DNA from 3 places in the Rhizobium zaerense genome. Region 3 is predicted to be linked to each of the others. Evidence: predicted binding sites of a transcription regulator. Region 3 holds the regulator's gene; each other region holds the start of a gene.
The links. The regulator LexA, encoded in region 3, represses DNA repair genes until DNA is damaged. The targets are predictions, from matches to a motif close to TGTTCNNNNTGTGTTCNG.
Positions count from the first base shown of each region.

Region 1 (5,075 bases), 140 kb from region 3:
GGTCTCATAGGCGGAGCGGATGCCGGCACGGCCGAGGATCTTCGCACCTGTGGGGAAATCGGGGCCGGGAATGATCTGCATCAGTTCCGGCAGTTCGATGGCCGGATCGTCGATCAGCGCGACGCAGCCGTCGATGACCTCGGAGAGATTGTGCGGCGGGATGTTGGTCGCCATGCCGACGGCGATGCCGCCGGCGCCGTTGACGAGCAGGTTCGGGAACTTGGCAGGGACCACGACCGGTTCGGACAGCGTGCCGTCGTAGTTGTCGCGGAAATCGACGGTTTCCTTGTCGAGATCGTCGAGCAGCGAATGAGCAGCCTTTTCGAGGCGGCATTCTGTGTAACGTTCGGCCGCTGGCGGATCACCATCGACTGAGCCGAAATTGCCCTGACCGTCGATCAGCGGCAGCCGCAGCGACCAGGGCTGCGCCATGCGGGCGAGCGCATCATAGATCGCGGAGTTGCCGTGCGGATGGAATTTACCCATCACGTCACCGGTGACGCGGGCGCATTTGACGTATTTCTTGTTCCAGTCGATGCCGAGCTCGGACATGCCGTAGAGGATGCGCCGGTGCACGGGCTTCAGGCCGTCGCGCACGTCGGGCAACGCGCGGCTGACGATGACGCTCATGGCGTAATCGAGATACGACCGCTGCATTTCCTCCATGATGGAGATGGGCTCGATGCCTGGCGGGAGCTTCCCGCCGCCGGGGGGTGTTTGCTCAGTCAAAACAGATCACGATCTCTTCTAGAATCACTGGAAGATTTATAGCGGAAAGCCTGTTGCCGCGCCAATTTCACAGCGCGTTTTGAACAGGCTTTTGCGGCTTAAAGAGGGTAAAACATGCAAGTTTCGCGGCCGGACCGGACAAATCCGCCGCGGGCCGCCGCGGGATATTTGCCAAATCGAAATCCCCGCTTCACAATCATTTGAACCACGCACCCATATGGGGTTCCGGAGAGCCGATGGCAAGCGCCGACCAATTGATCAACGCCTTCACGACGCTGCTCGTCACCATCGATCCACCGGGGCTTGCGCCGATCTTTCTGGGCCTGACGACAGGCATGAGCCGGACCGAGCGCAAGCAGGTGGCGCTGCGCGGCTCGGTCATCGCCTTCATCATCCTTGCCGTCTTCGCGCTGTTTGGCGCCGGCGTGCTAGGCGTGCTCGGAATTTCGATCGGCGCCTTCCGCATCGCCGGCGGCCTGCTGCTGTTCTGGATCGCCTTCGAGATGGTGTTCGAGAGGCGGCAGGAGCGCAAGGAGAAGGCGACCGAGGCGGCGATCACCAAGGATCATATCGAGAATATCGCCGTCTTTCCCCTCGCCTTGCCGCTGATATCAGGTCCGGGTGCGATCTCGGCGACGATCCTGCTAGCCGGCACGCTCGCCACCTCGATCGGGAAAGCCCAGCTGATCGGCGTCCTTGCCGCCAATCTGCTGCTGACCTTCGTCATGCTGCTCATCGCCGAAAGGCTGGACCGTTTCCTCGGCGTCACCGGCCGGGCCATCCTGACACGGCTCCTCGGCGTCATTCTGGCCGCCCTTGCCGCACAGTTCGTCGTCGACGGGGCTAAGTCGGCGTTCAATCTGATCAGCGCGACGCCGCACTGAAACGGCCGTAGACGATTGAGGCCGCGGTCTGAACGATCTGCCGCGAGAACAAAGAAGAGCATGACGCCGTTATGGACGTCATGCTCTCCAGTCTTTCACAAAACTGCGAAAGCCTAACGATCAGAACGGGATGTCGTCGTCGAGATCCCGCGAGAAGTTGCCGCCGCCGCCACCGCCGCGGCTGGGTGATGAGGAGGGAGCCGGGGCGCCGTAGTCGTCGCCATAATCGTTGCCGCCACCGGCGCTGCCACGGCCGCCGCTCGCACCGCCGCCTTCGCCGCGGCCGTCGAGCATCGTCAGCGTCGAACCGAAACCCTGCAGCACCACTTCCGTGCTGTAACGGTCCTGGCCCTGCTGGTCCTGCCATTTGCGGGTCTGCAGCTGGCCTTCGATATAGAGCTTGGCGCCCTTCTTCACATATTGCTCGACGACCTTGCAGAGGCCTTCGTTGAAGACGACGATCGCGTGCCATTCGGTCTTTTCGCGGCGCTCGCCGGAATTGCGGTCGCGCCAGGTCTCCGAGGTTGCAAGACGGATATTGGCGATCGGCCGGCCATCCTGAGTGCGGCGGATTTCCGGGTCCGCGCCGACGTTTCCAATCAGAATTACCTTATTCACACTACCAGCCATGCTTCTCACCCTGCCTGCCGCCCTGCCCGGCGGCGTTTAATCGATCGGCGCACCTTAAACCATCACGGACCGCCGATGCGCATGGGCGGCATTTAATCCACATGTTTATCCATCAGAACGCCGCATGCATCCATCAGGATTTTTGTTCTTTATTTGTTCTAGGTTATCCGTATGATCCTGTCAACAGAATCGAAAACCTTGAGCCCTTGCGGATATTCAGCCTCGACTCGCCCGTCGGCATCACTAAATAAGGGCTGTTATCCAGAAAACCAAAGCAGAGACGATGAGCGAACTGAAGACGATCTCCATCCGCGGCGCGCGCGAGCATAATCTCAAGAGCATCGATCTCGATCTGCCGCGTAACAAGCTGATCGTCATGACCGGGCTTTCGGGTTCCGGCAAATCCTCGCTTGCTTTCGACACGATCTATGCCGAGGGCCAACGGCGCTATGTCGAGAGCCTGTCGGCCTATGCCCGGCAGTTCCTCGAGATGATGCAGAAGCCCGATGTCGACCAGATCGACGGGCTGTCGCCGGCGATCTCGATCGAGCAGAAGACCACCTCGCGTAACCCGCGCTCGACGGTCGGCACCGTCACCGAGATCTACGACTATATGCGCCTGCTCTTTGCCCGCGTCGGCGTTCCCTATTCGCCGGCAACCGGCCTGCCGATCGAGAGCCAGACCGTCAGCCAGATGGTCGACCGTATCCTCGATTTCGGCGAGGGCACCCGGCTTTATATCCTTGCGCCGCTCGTGCGCGGGCGCAAGGGCGAATACAAGAAGGAACTGGCGGAGCTGATGAAGAAGGGCTTCCAGCGCGTCAAGGTCGACGGCCAGTTCTACGAGATCGCCGAGGCGCCGGTGCTCGACAAGAAATACAAGCACGACATCGACGTGGTGGTCGACCGCATCGTCGTGCGTTCGGATGTCTCGGCACGCCTGGCGGATAGTCTGGAGACCTGCCTGAAGCTCGCCGACGGGCTGGCGGTTGCCGAATTCGCCGACAAGCCGCTGCCGCCGGAAGAGACGTCGGCCGGCGGTTCGGCCAACAAGTCGCTGAACGAGACGCATGAACGCGTGCTGTTTTCGGAGAAATTCGCCTGCCCAGTCTCGGGCTTTACCATTCCCGAGATCGAACCCAGGCTCTTCTCCTTCAACAACCCGTTCGGCGCCTGCCCGACCTGCGACGGCCTCGGCGCCCAACAGAAGATCGATGCGGATCTGATCGTGCCCGAGCCCGAACGGACGCTGCGCGACGGGGCGATCGCGCCCTGGGCCAAGTCGACCTCGCCCTATTACAACCAGACGCTGGAAGCGCTCGGCAAACATTACGGCTTCAAGCTCGGCACCCGCTGGAACGATCTCTCCGACGAGGCCAAGGACGTCATCCTCAACGGCACCAACGACAAGATCGAATTCCATTATGCCGATGGCGCCCGCTCCTATACGACGCAGAAGAATTTCGAAGGCATCATCACCAACCTCGAGCGCCGCTGGAAGGAGACCGATTCCGCTTGGGCGCGCGAGGATATCGAACGCTTCATGTCGGCTGCCCCCTGCCCTTCCTGCAACGGATTCCGCCTGAAGCCGGAGGCGTTGGCGGTGAAGATCGACACGCTGCATATCGGCGAAGTGACCGCGATGTCGATCCGCGTCGCCCGTGACTGGTTCGAGACGCTGCCGGCAAGCTTCAACGCCAAGCAGAACGAGATCGCCGTGCGCATCCTCAAGGAAATCCGCGACCGGCTGCGCTTCCTCAATGACGTCGGCCTGGAATATCTCAGCCTGTCGCGCAATTCCGGCACGCTGTCGGGCGGCGAAAGCCAGCGCATCCGGCTTGCCTCGCAGATCGGCTCGGGGCTGACAGGCGTGCTTTACGTGCTCGACGAGCCGTCGATCGGCCTGCATCAGCGCGACAACGCCCGGCTGCTCGACACGCTGAAGCACTTGCGCGACATCGGCAACACCGTCATCGTCGTCGAACATGACGAGGATGCGATCCTATCGGCCGACGACGTGGTCGATATCGGCCCGGCAGCCGGCATTCACGGCGGCCAGGTGATCGCCCACGGCACGCCGCAGGATATCATGGACAATCCAAACTCGCTGACCGGCAAATATCTGTCGGGCGAGCTCGGCGTTCCGGTTCCCAATGAGCGCCGCAAGCCGAAGAAGGGCCGCGAGATCAAGGTAGTCGGGGCGCGTGGCAACAATCTCAAGAACGTCACGGCGTCGATCCCGCTCGGGGTGTTTACGGCGGTAACCGGCGTTTCCGGCGGCGGCAAATCCACCTTCCTGGTCGAAACGCTCTATAAATCGGCGGCAAGGCGCGTCATGGGCGCGCGTGAAAACCCAGCCGATCACGACCGCATCGACGGCTTCGAGCATATCGACAAGGTGATCGATATCGACCAATCGCCGATCGGCCGCACCCCGCGCTCGAACCCGGCGACCTATACCGGCGCCTTCACGCCGATCCGAGATTGGTTCGCCGGTCTGCCGGAGGCAAAGGCCCGCGGCTACCAGCCGGGCCGCTTCTCCTTCAACGTCAAGGGCGGACGCTGCGAGGCCTGCCAGGGAGACGGCGTCATCAAGATCGAGATGCACTTCCTGCCCGATGTCTACGTCACCTGCGACGTCTGCCACGGCAAGCGCTACAATCGCGAGACACTCGACGTCACCTTCAAACAGAGGTCTATCGCCGACGTGCTCGACATGACGGTGGAGGAAGGCGTCGATTTCTTCACGGCGGTGCCTGCCGTGCGCGACAAGCTGCAATCATTGAAGGATGTCGGCCTCGGTTATATCAAGGTCGGCCAGCAGGCGAATAC
Region 1 is NZ_CM132690.1:3,018,340-3,023,414, forward strand. Features, by position in the region: partial or broken gene gyrA (DNA gyrase subunit A) at 1-729, opposite strand, end outside; gene ACS4RR_RS14630 (MarC family protein) at 966-1,613, shown strand; gene ACS4RR_RS14635 (single-stranded DNA-binding protein) at 1,734-2,243, opposite strand; gene uvrA (excinuclease ABC subunit UvrA) at 2,527-5,075, shown strand, end outside.
Region 1: the regulator LexA is predicted to act here: its motif matches at 2,387-2,404, upstream of uvrA (excinuclease ABC subunit UvrA).

Region 2 (5,075 bases), 350 kb from region 3:
AATAGCCTGATAGAACCTGGGCGATCTGCATCACCTGTTCCTGATAGACGATGACCCCTTGCGTTTCCTTGAGCAGGTGGTCGATCATCGGATGGATCGATTCCAGCTCTTCGTCGCCGTGCTTGCGAGCATTGTAGGTCGGGATGTTCTCCATCGGGCCTGGACGATAGAGCGCCACCAGCGCGATGATGTCCTCGATGCAGTCCGGCTTCATGCCGATCAACGCCTTGCGCATGCCGGCACTTTCCACCTGGAACACACCGACCGTCTCGCCGCGCGACAGCATCTCGTAAGTCTTCTTATCGTCGAGAGGAATGGCCGCGAGATCGACCTTGACGCCGAGCTTGGCGACGAAATCGACCGCGACCTTCAGCACCGTCAGGGTCTTCAGGCCGAGGAAGTCGAATTTGACCAAGCCTGCCTGCTCGACCCATTTCATGTTGAACTGAGTAACCGGCATATCGGAGCGCGGATCGCGATACATCGGCACCAGCTTGGAAAGCGGCCGGTCGCCGATGACGATGCCGGCGGCATGGGTCGAGGCGTGGCGGTATAGCCCCTCGATCTTCTGGGCGATGTCGAGCAGGCGCGCGACAACAGGTTCCTTCGCCGCCTCCTCCTGCAGCTTCGGCTCCTCCTCGATCGCTTTGGACAGCGGCGTCGGATTGGCGGGGTTGTTCGGCACGAGTTTGCAGATCTTGTCGACCTGGCCGTAGGGCATCTCAAGCACGCGGCCGACGTCGCGAAGGGCGGCACGTGCCTGCAGCGAACCGAAGGTGATGATCTGCGCCACCTGCTCACGGCCATATTTGGCCTGGACGTAGCGGATCACCTCTTCGCGGCGGTCCTGGCAGAAGTCGATGTCGAAGTCCGGCATCGAGACGCGTTCCGGATTGAGGAAGCGCTCGAAGAGCAGCGAAAAACGCAAGGGATCGACGTCGGTGATCGTCAAGGCATAGGCGACCAGCGAACCGGCGCCCGAACCACGGCCGGGGCCGACCGGAATGTCATGCTGCTTGGCCCATTTGATGAAGTCGGCAACGATCAGGAAGTAGCCGGGAAAACGCATGCGCTCGATGACGCTGAGTTCGAAATCCAGCCGTTCGCGATAATCCTTTTCCTCGTAACCCGGCGACATGCCGAGCGTCGCAAGCCGCATGTCCAGCCCTTCGACCGCTTGGCGGCGCAGCTCGCTCGCCTCGGCGCGTTCGGCCTCCTCGGCATCGTTGGTCGCACCGGTGAAGCGCGGCAGGATCGGCTTTCGCGTCTTCAGCACGAAGGAGCAGCGCCTGGCGATCTCGATGGTATTTTCAAGCGCTTCCGGCAGGTCGGCGAAGAGCTTGGCCATTTCGGCCCGGCTCTTCAGATAGTGATCCGGCGTCAGGCGAAAGCGGCTGTCGTCGGAGACGATGGCGTTGTGCGCGACCGCCATCAGCGCATCATGGGCGTCGTAATCGTCGCGCGTCGGGAAGAACGCCTCGTTGGTCGCAACCAGCGGCAGGTCGTGAGCATAGGCGAGCCCGATAATCTTCTGCTCGTGCCGCTTGTCGTAAGTGCCGTGCCGCTGCAGTTCGACATAGAGCCGGTCGCCGAAGAGACGCTTCAGCGTGAGCAGCCGGGCTTCCGCCTGAGCGGGATGGCCCTCCTTGATCGCCACGTCGACTGGCCCGGTCAGGGCGCCGCTCAATGCGATCAGCCCTTCCGTGCCTGCCTCCTCCAGCCAGGAGGTGCTGATATGAACAGCCTGGTTGCTCTCGCCGCCGAGATAGGCCCGGCTGACGAGATCGACCAGCCGTTCGTAACCGGCATCCGTCGCAGCGAGAAGAACGATCGCCGGCAGCTTGACCAGAGCCTGCTGACCGCCGCGCTTTTCGGTTTCCAGCCCGTCTTCCATGTCGATCGAGACCTGGCAGCCGATGATCGGCTGCAGGCCGTCCTCCATCGCCTTCTGGGAGAATTCGAGGGCGACGAACAGATTGTTGGTGTCGGTAATCGCAATCGCCGGCTGGCTGTCGCCGGTCGCCTTGTAGAGGATCTTCTTCAGCGGCAGAGCGCCCTCGAGAAGCGAATAGGCGGAATGGACCCTCAGGTGGATGAAGCCCGGCGTCCGCCGGCCGCCTCACCCGTTGAACCCTTTGCCGTATCCGCCATGACATGCCTTCCCAATCACCCGAATGAATCGGACGCATTGTCGGCATAAAGGGCGATGATGTCCAGAAGAAGTCCCGCGTCCGGACCGCATGATTGCCATGCGATCCCCTGAAAACTTTAGAACGCCATGACGATGAGCGAGAAGCTGGCAACGAACATTGCGATGGAGGTGAATGCTGCGATATCACGGATCATGTCAGTCACCGGGCTCTCCTTTACTCGTTATGTTTTCAGTTTGTTCTATGTATGTTCTGTTGTCAACAGGAATCTTTTCCTTCTTTCTTGTGTTGGAAAAATGCCGGGATGTGCACCTGTGAATCGCTGCGAGCCAGCGCCCAATGTGACGGCTAGCAGGTTTCCCCTTCTCGGCCCGTCCCGGATCCTCACGGCGCCTAGACGGCCAGCCTCCTCGGCCGTCCGTCTAATTCCGGCCATCGTTCCCTTTTTGTTCTTTACACTTCGCAGCGTATTTGCCAGCATCTAGCGGAGAGGAGAATGGCATGTTGGATATTGCGATGCTGAACGCATTCGTGGTGGAGGCGAAGGCTGCAACCTATGTCGGCGGCGGCGTGGCGCGCCCGCCCTGCCGGCCAAGCTCCCACGACATCGGTTACGAACGCGGCAACTGGCGCTATCTCGACAGCTATTTCGGCGGCACCGATTTCGCCGGACAGGAAGTGGTATGGTTTGCCGACGAGCCCGTCTGGGCGATGAATTATTTCGGCTGCGTCATTGCGCCTGATCTCATCAACGGCGCAGCAGCCGGAACGGTGATCAAGGCGGCCCTTTCGGCGATGTATCGAGAGGGCCGGTTTCTCGGCGGAATGGAATTCGACCATCCGTTCGGCCGCTATATCGATCGCAGCGAAGGCGACTGCGCGCGGTTCGCCGGGCACGAATGCATCATGGTCTACGGCCAGAAGCCCTATATGCTCGACTATCGCGGCGGACTGATCATCCCTTGATCGGCTGCCCACTGCTGTTCTGTCAAAAGTGCATATTGTCCGGCCAGGAGGTCGACGAGATCAGCCCCTCATCCGGCTGCCGCCACCTTCTCCCCGCTCGCGGGGCGAAGGGACATGCCGCAACGGCTTTCCCTACCCTCGACGCTGCGTTTGGCACGTCCCCTCGCCCCGTTTTTTACGGGGAGAGGGTGAGGGGCAGCCATCGGCGCAAACCGGACAGCCGTGAGCCGCAGTCTCAGAAATCGACGATCTTGCCGTCGGAGATCGTCACGCGCCGATCCATGCGGCGGGCGAGCTCGTGATTATGGGTGGCGATAAGAGCCGCAAGGCCGGACTGGCGCACCAGCGCTTCCAGCGCGTCGAAGACATAGCTTGCCGTCTCAGGGTCGAGATTGCCGGTCGGCTCGTCGGCAAGAAGCAGGGTCGGCGCATTGGCGACGGCGCGGGCAATCGCAACCCGCTGCTGCTCGCCGCCGGAAAGCTCGCCCGGGCGATGCGAGCCGCGATGGCCGATGCGCATATAATCGAGAAGCTGGCCGGCCCGCTCTCCGGCCTCCTTCCAAGACAGCCCGGCGATCAGCTGCGGCATCATGATATTTTCGAGCGCCGAGAATTCCGGCAGCAAGTGGTGGAACTGGTAGACGAAGCCGATTTCGCTGCGGCGGATTGCGGTGCGTTTCTCATCGCTCAAGCCGTCACAGGCATGGCCGTTGATGTTGACTTCACCGCCGTCCGGATGCTCCAACAGGCCGGCGACATGCAGCAGTGTCGACTTGCCGGTACCGGAAGGGGCGACGAGAGCGACAATCTCCCCCTTCGATATCGAAAAGTCCGCGCCCTTGAGGATCGAGAGCAGCGTACCGCCCTGCCCATAATGGCGCTCGACGCCGGTAAGCTTGAGAACGACGTTGCGTTTCATGAAGGCGGCATTCCTTATTCGTAGCGCAGGGCCTGCACCGGATCGAGCCTGGAGGCTCGCCAGGCCGGGAAGATGGTCGCGATGAAGGAGAGCGTCAGCGCCATGACGACGATCGAGATCGTTTCGCTGAGATCCATCTCGGCCGGCAGTTGGCTGAGGAAATAGACCTGCGGACTGAAGAGCACGGTGCCCGAAATCCAGGAGAAGAACTGGCGGACGGATTCGATGTTGACGCAGACGAGAACACCGAGCAGCACACCGGCAATGGTGCCGACGATGCCGATGGCCGCTCCGGTCATGAAGAAGATGCGCATGATCGCGCCGGCGCTGGCACCCATGGTGCGCAGGATGGCAATATCGCTGCCCTTGTCCTTCACCAGCATGATGAGACCGGAGATGATATTCAGCGCCGCGACAAGCACGATCAGTGTCAGGATCATGAACATGACGTTGCGCTCGACCTGCAGCGCCGAGAAAAAGGTCTGGTTGCGCTGGCGCCAGTCGGTGATGGCAATCTGGCGGCCGGCCGCCTCCTCCACCTTGGGCTTCAGATTGTCGATATCGTCGGGGTGGTCGACGAAGAGCTCGATCGACTGCACCAGTCCCTCGGCATTGAAATAGAGCTGCGCTTCCTCGAGCGGCATGAAGATGATCGAGGAATCATATTCCGACATGCCGATCTCGAAAAGGCCGGAAATCTTGTAGGACTTGATGCGCGGGCTGACGCCCATCGGCGTAATGTCACCATCTGGCGACGTCAGCGTAATGAGGTCGCCGACGCGCAGACCGAGTTGGTCGGCCATGCGGGTGCCGATCAGGACGCCGTCGCCGGAGGCATACCCCACCATGTCGCCGGATTTGATGTTGTCGGAGATCGTCTTGAGCTTGGTCAGGTCCTCGGCGCGGGCGCCGCGCACCAGAGCGCCGGTGCTGCCGCCGGCCTGGGAGGAGGCGAGCACCTGGCCTTCCACCAGGGGCAGCGCCATCTTGACGCCGGGCACGGCGGCGAGCTTGCCGCTGAGAGCGGGATAATCGGTGAA
Region 2 is NZ_CM132690.1:3,510,187-3,515,261, forward strand. Features, by position in the region: partial or broken gene dnaE (DNA polymerase III subunit alpha) at 1-2,151, opposite strand, end outside; gene ACS4RR_RS17140 (DUF5680 domain-containing protein) at 2,652-3,116, shown strand; gene ACS4RR_RS17145 (ABC transporter ATP-binding protein) at 3,352-4,035, opposite strand; gene ACS4RR_RS17150 (lipoprotein-releasing ABC transporter permease subunit) at 4,050-5,075, opposite strand, start outside.
Region 2: the regulator LexA is predicted to act here: its motif matches at 2,388-2,405, upstream of ACS4RR_RS17140 (DUF5680 domain-containing protein).

Region 3 (5,075 bases):
CCAGCGTTTCCACGAATTCCCGCTGACCGCCGGAGGATTCGCCCTGCCCGCCCGGCTGCGCCACGGAATGGGTCGCATCGAAGATAACGGGGGCGCCCATCGCCGCCATGATCGGCAGCGAACGCATGTCGGAAACCAGCGTGTTGTAACCGAAAGAGGCGCCGCGCTCGCACAGCAGCACGTTCGGATTGCCACTGGCATTGAGCTTCTTCAGAACGTTCTTCATATCCCAGGGAGCGAGGAACTGGCCCTTCTTGACGTTGACGACGCGGCCGGTCTTGGCCGCGGCAATAAGAAGGTCGGTCTGGCGGCAAAGGAAGGCCGGGATCTGCAGGACGTCGACGATCTTTGCCACCTCGGCGCATTGTTCGGCGGTATGAACGTCGGTCAGGACGGGAAAGCCGAATTCCTTCTTGAGGTCGGCAAAGACCTCCATGCCCTTTTCGATCCCGATACCGCGTTCGGCCGAGAGCGAGGTCCGGTTCGCCTTGTCGAAGGAACTCTTGTAGACGAGGCCGATGCCGAGCCTTCCGCAAAGCTCCTTCAGCGTGCCGGCGACCATGAAGGCGTGGTCGCGGCTCTCCATCTGGCAGGGACCGGCAATTAGCGACAGGCGGCCGGTATTGGAAAAGGTGACCTGGCCTTGGCCTTCGCCGACCCTGACGTCGGAATTCGTATCAGTGCTCATCGTGTTTCCTCGAAGGCGAAGAGCGTGCCCTGCCCGGGCGCGGGCTTCACCAGAATGCGATTGTTCTTGCGCGTGTATGTCACCCCGTTAGCAGCCAAATGCGCTTCTGTCACGGCAAGATCGGCAACAGCAAAGAGGATTGCCCGGCCGCGCAGGCCGCGATCTGCGGATGAGCCGGCGATGTCGAAATAGGCCTCCAGCCCTTCCGGCGTCATCAGACCGATTTTCGCATTTGACGCCGCGACATTGACGCCGAAACCGGTTTTCTCGACTGCCGATTGCGCCGCTGCAAGGCCGACGAAGGCAGCGAATGCGGCCGGTTCCGGCGCGCAAAGCGCGATCTCCGTTATGCCGGTCACGCCATTGGCATGCGTCTCCAGCGCGGCGCGGTCGGCCGGCAGCGGATTGATACGCTCGACGGTGAAGAGCAAGAGATCAGGCGCGCGCAGGTCGCCGGCAAAAGCCAGCTTGAAGCCGGCAATCGTCTCGGAGCCGTCCGGCATCGTCATCGGCCGGTTGAACTGCAGCATCTCCCCGGCGCTCGACCCGTTGCCGACGAAATCCTGATGATCGATGCCGGCATCCTTGCTGCCGAAGGCCACCGCCGAAAGCCCCTCCGCGCCGCAACGGAAGCGGAAAGCCCGGTTGCGAGCGGTGAAGACATTGCCTCGTCGCGCCGATGCCTCGCTCTCCTCGACGCTCGCGATCCCGAGCGGCTCCAGATAGGTCTTGTCGGCAAAGAAGACGCAGGCATTCTCCGTTCCGAAGGGATGGCGCGCATCGGCGGCAACGGTGAAGCCGAGCTTGCCGAGCCTTTCGCGCGCCAGATCGATGTCGACGACCGGCAGCACGACATGATCCAGCGGGTACGGTTTGGTGGAATGCGTGTTCATCATATCCCTCCTCAAATCGGCAAGAGATGTGCGACAGCGCCACCCTCAATGCAAGACATGTGTCCAATCCGGCGAATGAAAATAAGAATCTCGACGAGTTGGTGCCAAGTTTTACGGAAATTTAGCTACTTGCGGAACACATATGGAACATATAGTGTCTGTTCTGGATTTGTTTCAATCACGAGGTCACAACGTCGATGCTCACGCGCAAACAACAGGAGCTTCTCCTTTTCATTCATGAGCGCATGAAGGAATCCGGCGTTCCGCCATCTTTCGACGAAATGAAGGATGCCCTGGACCTCGCTTCGAAGTCCGGGATTCATCGCTTGATTACAGCGCTCGAGGAACGTGGCTTCATTCGCCGCCTACCGAACCGGGCCCGCGCGATCGAGGTCATCAAGCTTCCGGAGGCCTACAGCCCCAGCATCCAGCCGCGGCGTGGCTTTTCGCCGAGCGTCATCGAGGGCAGCCTCGGCAAGCCACAGCCGGTCGCCGCTCCTGCCCCTGCAAAACCCGTCGCCGACAACGGCAACTCGGTCTCCGTGCCGGTCATGGGCCGCATCGCCGCCGGTGTTCCGATCTCGGCGATCCAGAACAACACCCACGACATCGTCGTTCCGGCCGACATGCTCGGTTCCGGTGAACATTATGCGCTGGAGGTCAAGGGCGATTCGATGATCGACGCCGGCATCTTTGACGGCGACACCGTGATCATCCGCAACGGCAGCACCGCAAGTCCTGGCGACATCGTCGTTGCTCTCGTCGACGACGAGGAAGCGACACTCAAACGCTTCCGCCGCAAGGGCGCCTCGATTGCGCTCGAAGCCGCCAACCCGGCTTACGAGACCCGGATTTTCGGGCCGGACCGTGTCAAGGTTCAGGGCAAGCTCGTCGGTCTTATTCGCCGCTATCACTGACCTTGGCTAGACCGGGCTCGGTAAAACTATTGCTGCGCCAGTCATAGGCGCGATGGCGCATCCATGGCCGCGACAATGCATCGAATGCGGTTGCCACCTCCAGGCCGGCGTTCGTGAAGCGCAACTCGACGGAACCGGTCCTGCGCAGCGTTTCACCGGTGAAGAGCGTCGCACCTGAGCGGCAGCTGTTGAAGCGCAGGCGGACCGACGTCACGACGATATCGGCGGCGTCGCATGCGGGGCCGAGATAGGCGGCATTGTCGATGACGGCCACGACCTGGCCATTGCCAAGCCTTGATGTGCACCAGGCCTTTTTGACGCAGGAAAAGCGGTTTGCTTCACCGGCCGCTGCGGCTGCACGCATCGCGGTCCTCGCTTCGGTCTGCTGATCGCGGGAAAGCCTGACGCGGCGGTCTTCTCCCTCCGGCGGGATAGCAGGACCATCCAGCATCTTCGGCGGATCATGCGTCGGCAGGACCAGCGCTCTCTGCCATTGGTCGAAGATGAAATCCGGCGGTCGTTCACGGTTGGACGCCATTGCTGCCGCCTCGACGACCGCGACGAGATTGCCATCCTCCGAAATCACCAGATCCGGCGGCCGGGGAACCGGTAGAAGGAACAGGATGAGCGTCGAGACTGCGATGATCGATGTGCCGGAATGGCGCAGTCGCGTCCGGAGCAGCGTCAGCAGAAGAAAGCCTGCCACGGCGACCGCGAAATACCAGCCGGGCAAACGGCCAACGTCGATATTGCCGCCCCAGCCGGATACCGTCTTTGCGACCGCGATCACCAGATCGAGGCCGAATCCGACGACCTTCCAGGCCCAAACATCCAGACCGAAAGGCATGAGCAGCATCGCCAGCAGCCCGGCCGGCATGACGATAAAGGAGATGATCGGCATCGTCGCGAGGTTTGCCGGCAGGCCATAGGCGGTCAGGCGATGAAAATGCTCGATCGAAAACAGCGCGGTTGAAAAGCCGCCGATCAGCGACGTCAGGAAGACGCCGCCGAAGAAACCCGCAACCGTAACGACCGGCCTGATGATCGGCAGCTTGAGGAAGGCGTTTTCGCGGACGCGCCGGTCCTTCCACAGCTGATAGCCCGAGACCAGCGCCAATGTCGCGGCAAAGGACATCTGGAAGCTCGGACCCAAGACCTCGGACGGCGAAATGGCGATGATGACGAGCGCGGAGAGCGCGACATTGCGCAGGCTGATCGACGGCCGGTCGAAGAAGACGGCAATCAACATGATGGCCATCATGATGAAGGCGCGTTCGGCAGAGACCCCAAAGCCCGAGATCAGGAAATAGGCGGTCACGGCGATGAGCGCGCCGGCGGCAGCGATCTTCTTCGTCGGATAGGCCTCAGCGACGCCGGGAAAGAGGCTGAGCAACATCCGGAACCCAACGAAGAAGATACCGGCCGACAGCGCCATGTTGAGGCCGGAGATGGCGACGATATGAGCCAGGCCGGACTGGCGCAGCGCTTCCGTCGTCTCATTCGAGATGGCGCGCCGCTCGTCCGTCACCAGAGCAGCGGCGAAAGCGCCGGTGTCGCCAGGCAAGATCGACCTTATGCGGTCGCCAATGCCGCTGCGCAGCCGGTAGAGCCCTTCGAGCAGAGCTTCCCACGTCGATCTTGCCGCCTGCGGACCTGCCTGCCAGTCGACCTTCGACGGCGCGCCGTAGAAGAAGCCGTTCGCGCCGATTCCATCGAAATAGGCACCGAAGGAGAAGTCGTTGAGCTCAGGAAGTGCTGGACCTGCCGGCGGCGTCAGCCGCGCCCTGCCGGTTATGATATCACCGATCTCGATGGGCGCGTCTGCGCCGCGGGTGATCGCAGTTATGCGTTCGGGCGACCGCTTCACTTCCGGCGCCTCCGTACCGGTGACGGCAAGAATGTAGCGCCACCGGCCGCGACCGTCGCCTTCGCGCCGTTCCACACGGCCGGTCACCGTCGTCGTGACGGCGGAATCGAGGATCACGGTCGAAGCCCGCCAGCTCTCGAGCTGCGCGGAGGCCATGCCGCAGGCCACAAGTGCAAGCGCCAGCAGCGTTGCCCGCAATGCCGCCCGGCTGCGGCTGGCGATGAGAACGGCGACGATCAGCAGCAACAGGCAGAGCAGCGATGCAACGAGCGGAAAGTCCGATGCCGCGAGAAACCAGAAGGCTGACCCGGCACCGAGGAAGACAGGCGAGACAAGCAGCAGACGGCCGTGGTCCGCCTCTTCGCTCAGCATCCGCATGCCGATACGCAGCGATTGCGAGGCTGCTGCCGGCAGCCGGTGCCGCAAGGGGCTCGTCGACTGCGTTCTTGTCGGGCGCGTCACCATGACAGGTGGAGAAAAACCGGCGGAGTCGGCGAGGCCTTCGCCTGCTTCCGGCCGCAATTCGACTGTGGTCAACTCCTGCATGTGCCGCCCAAGCCCAGCTGCGAAGGCGGCCAGAATGCAACCTCCGATCAAATCCGGCAAGCATAATCGATTGAAATACGAGGGAAAATCGCAAGCGCCAAAAGACGAGTTGAATCATCGGCTTCCGATATGCGTGCGGCTCATCGCTGCAGTGCCTAAAAGGT
Region 3 is NZ_CM132690.1:3,163,170-3,168,244, forward strand. Features, by position in the region: gene kdsA (3-deoxy-8-phosphooctulonate synthase) at 1-688, opposite strand, end outside; gene ACS4RR_RS15315 (VOC family protein) at 685-1,581, opposite strand; gene lexA (transcriptional repressor LexA) at 1,779-2,498, shown strand; gene ACS4RR_RS15325 (ComEC/Rec2 family competence protein) at 2,479-4,911, opposite strand.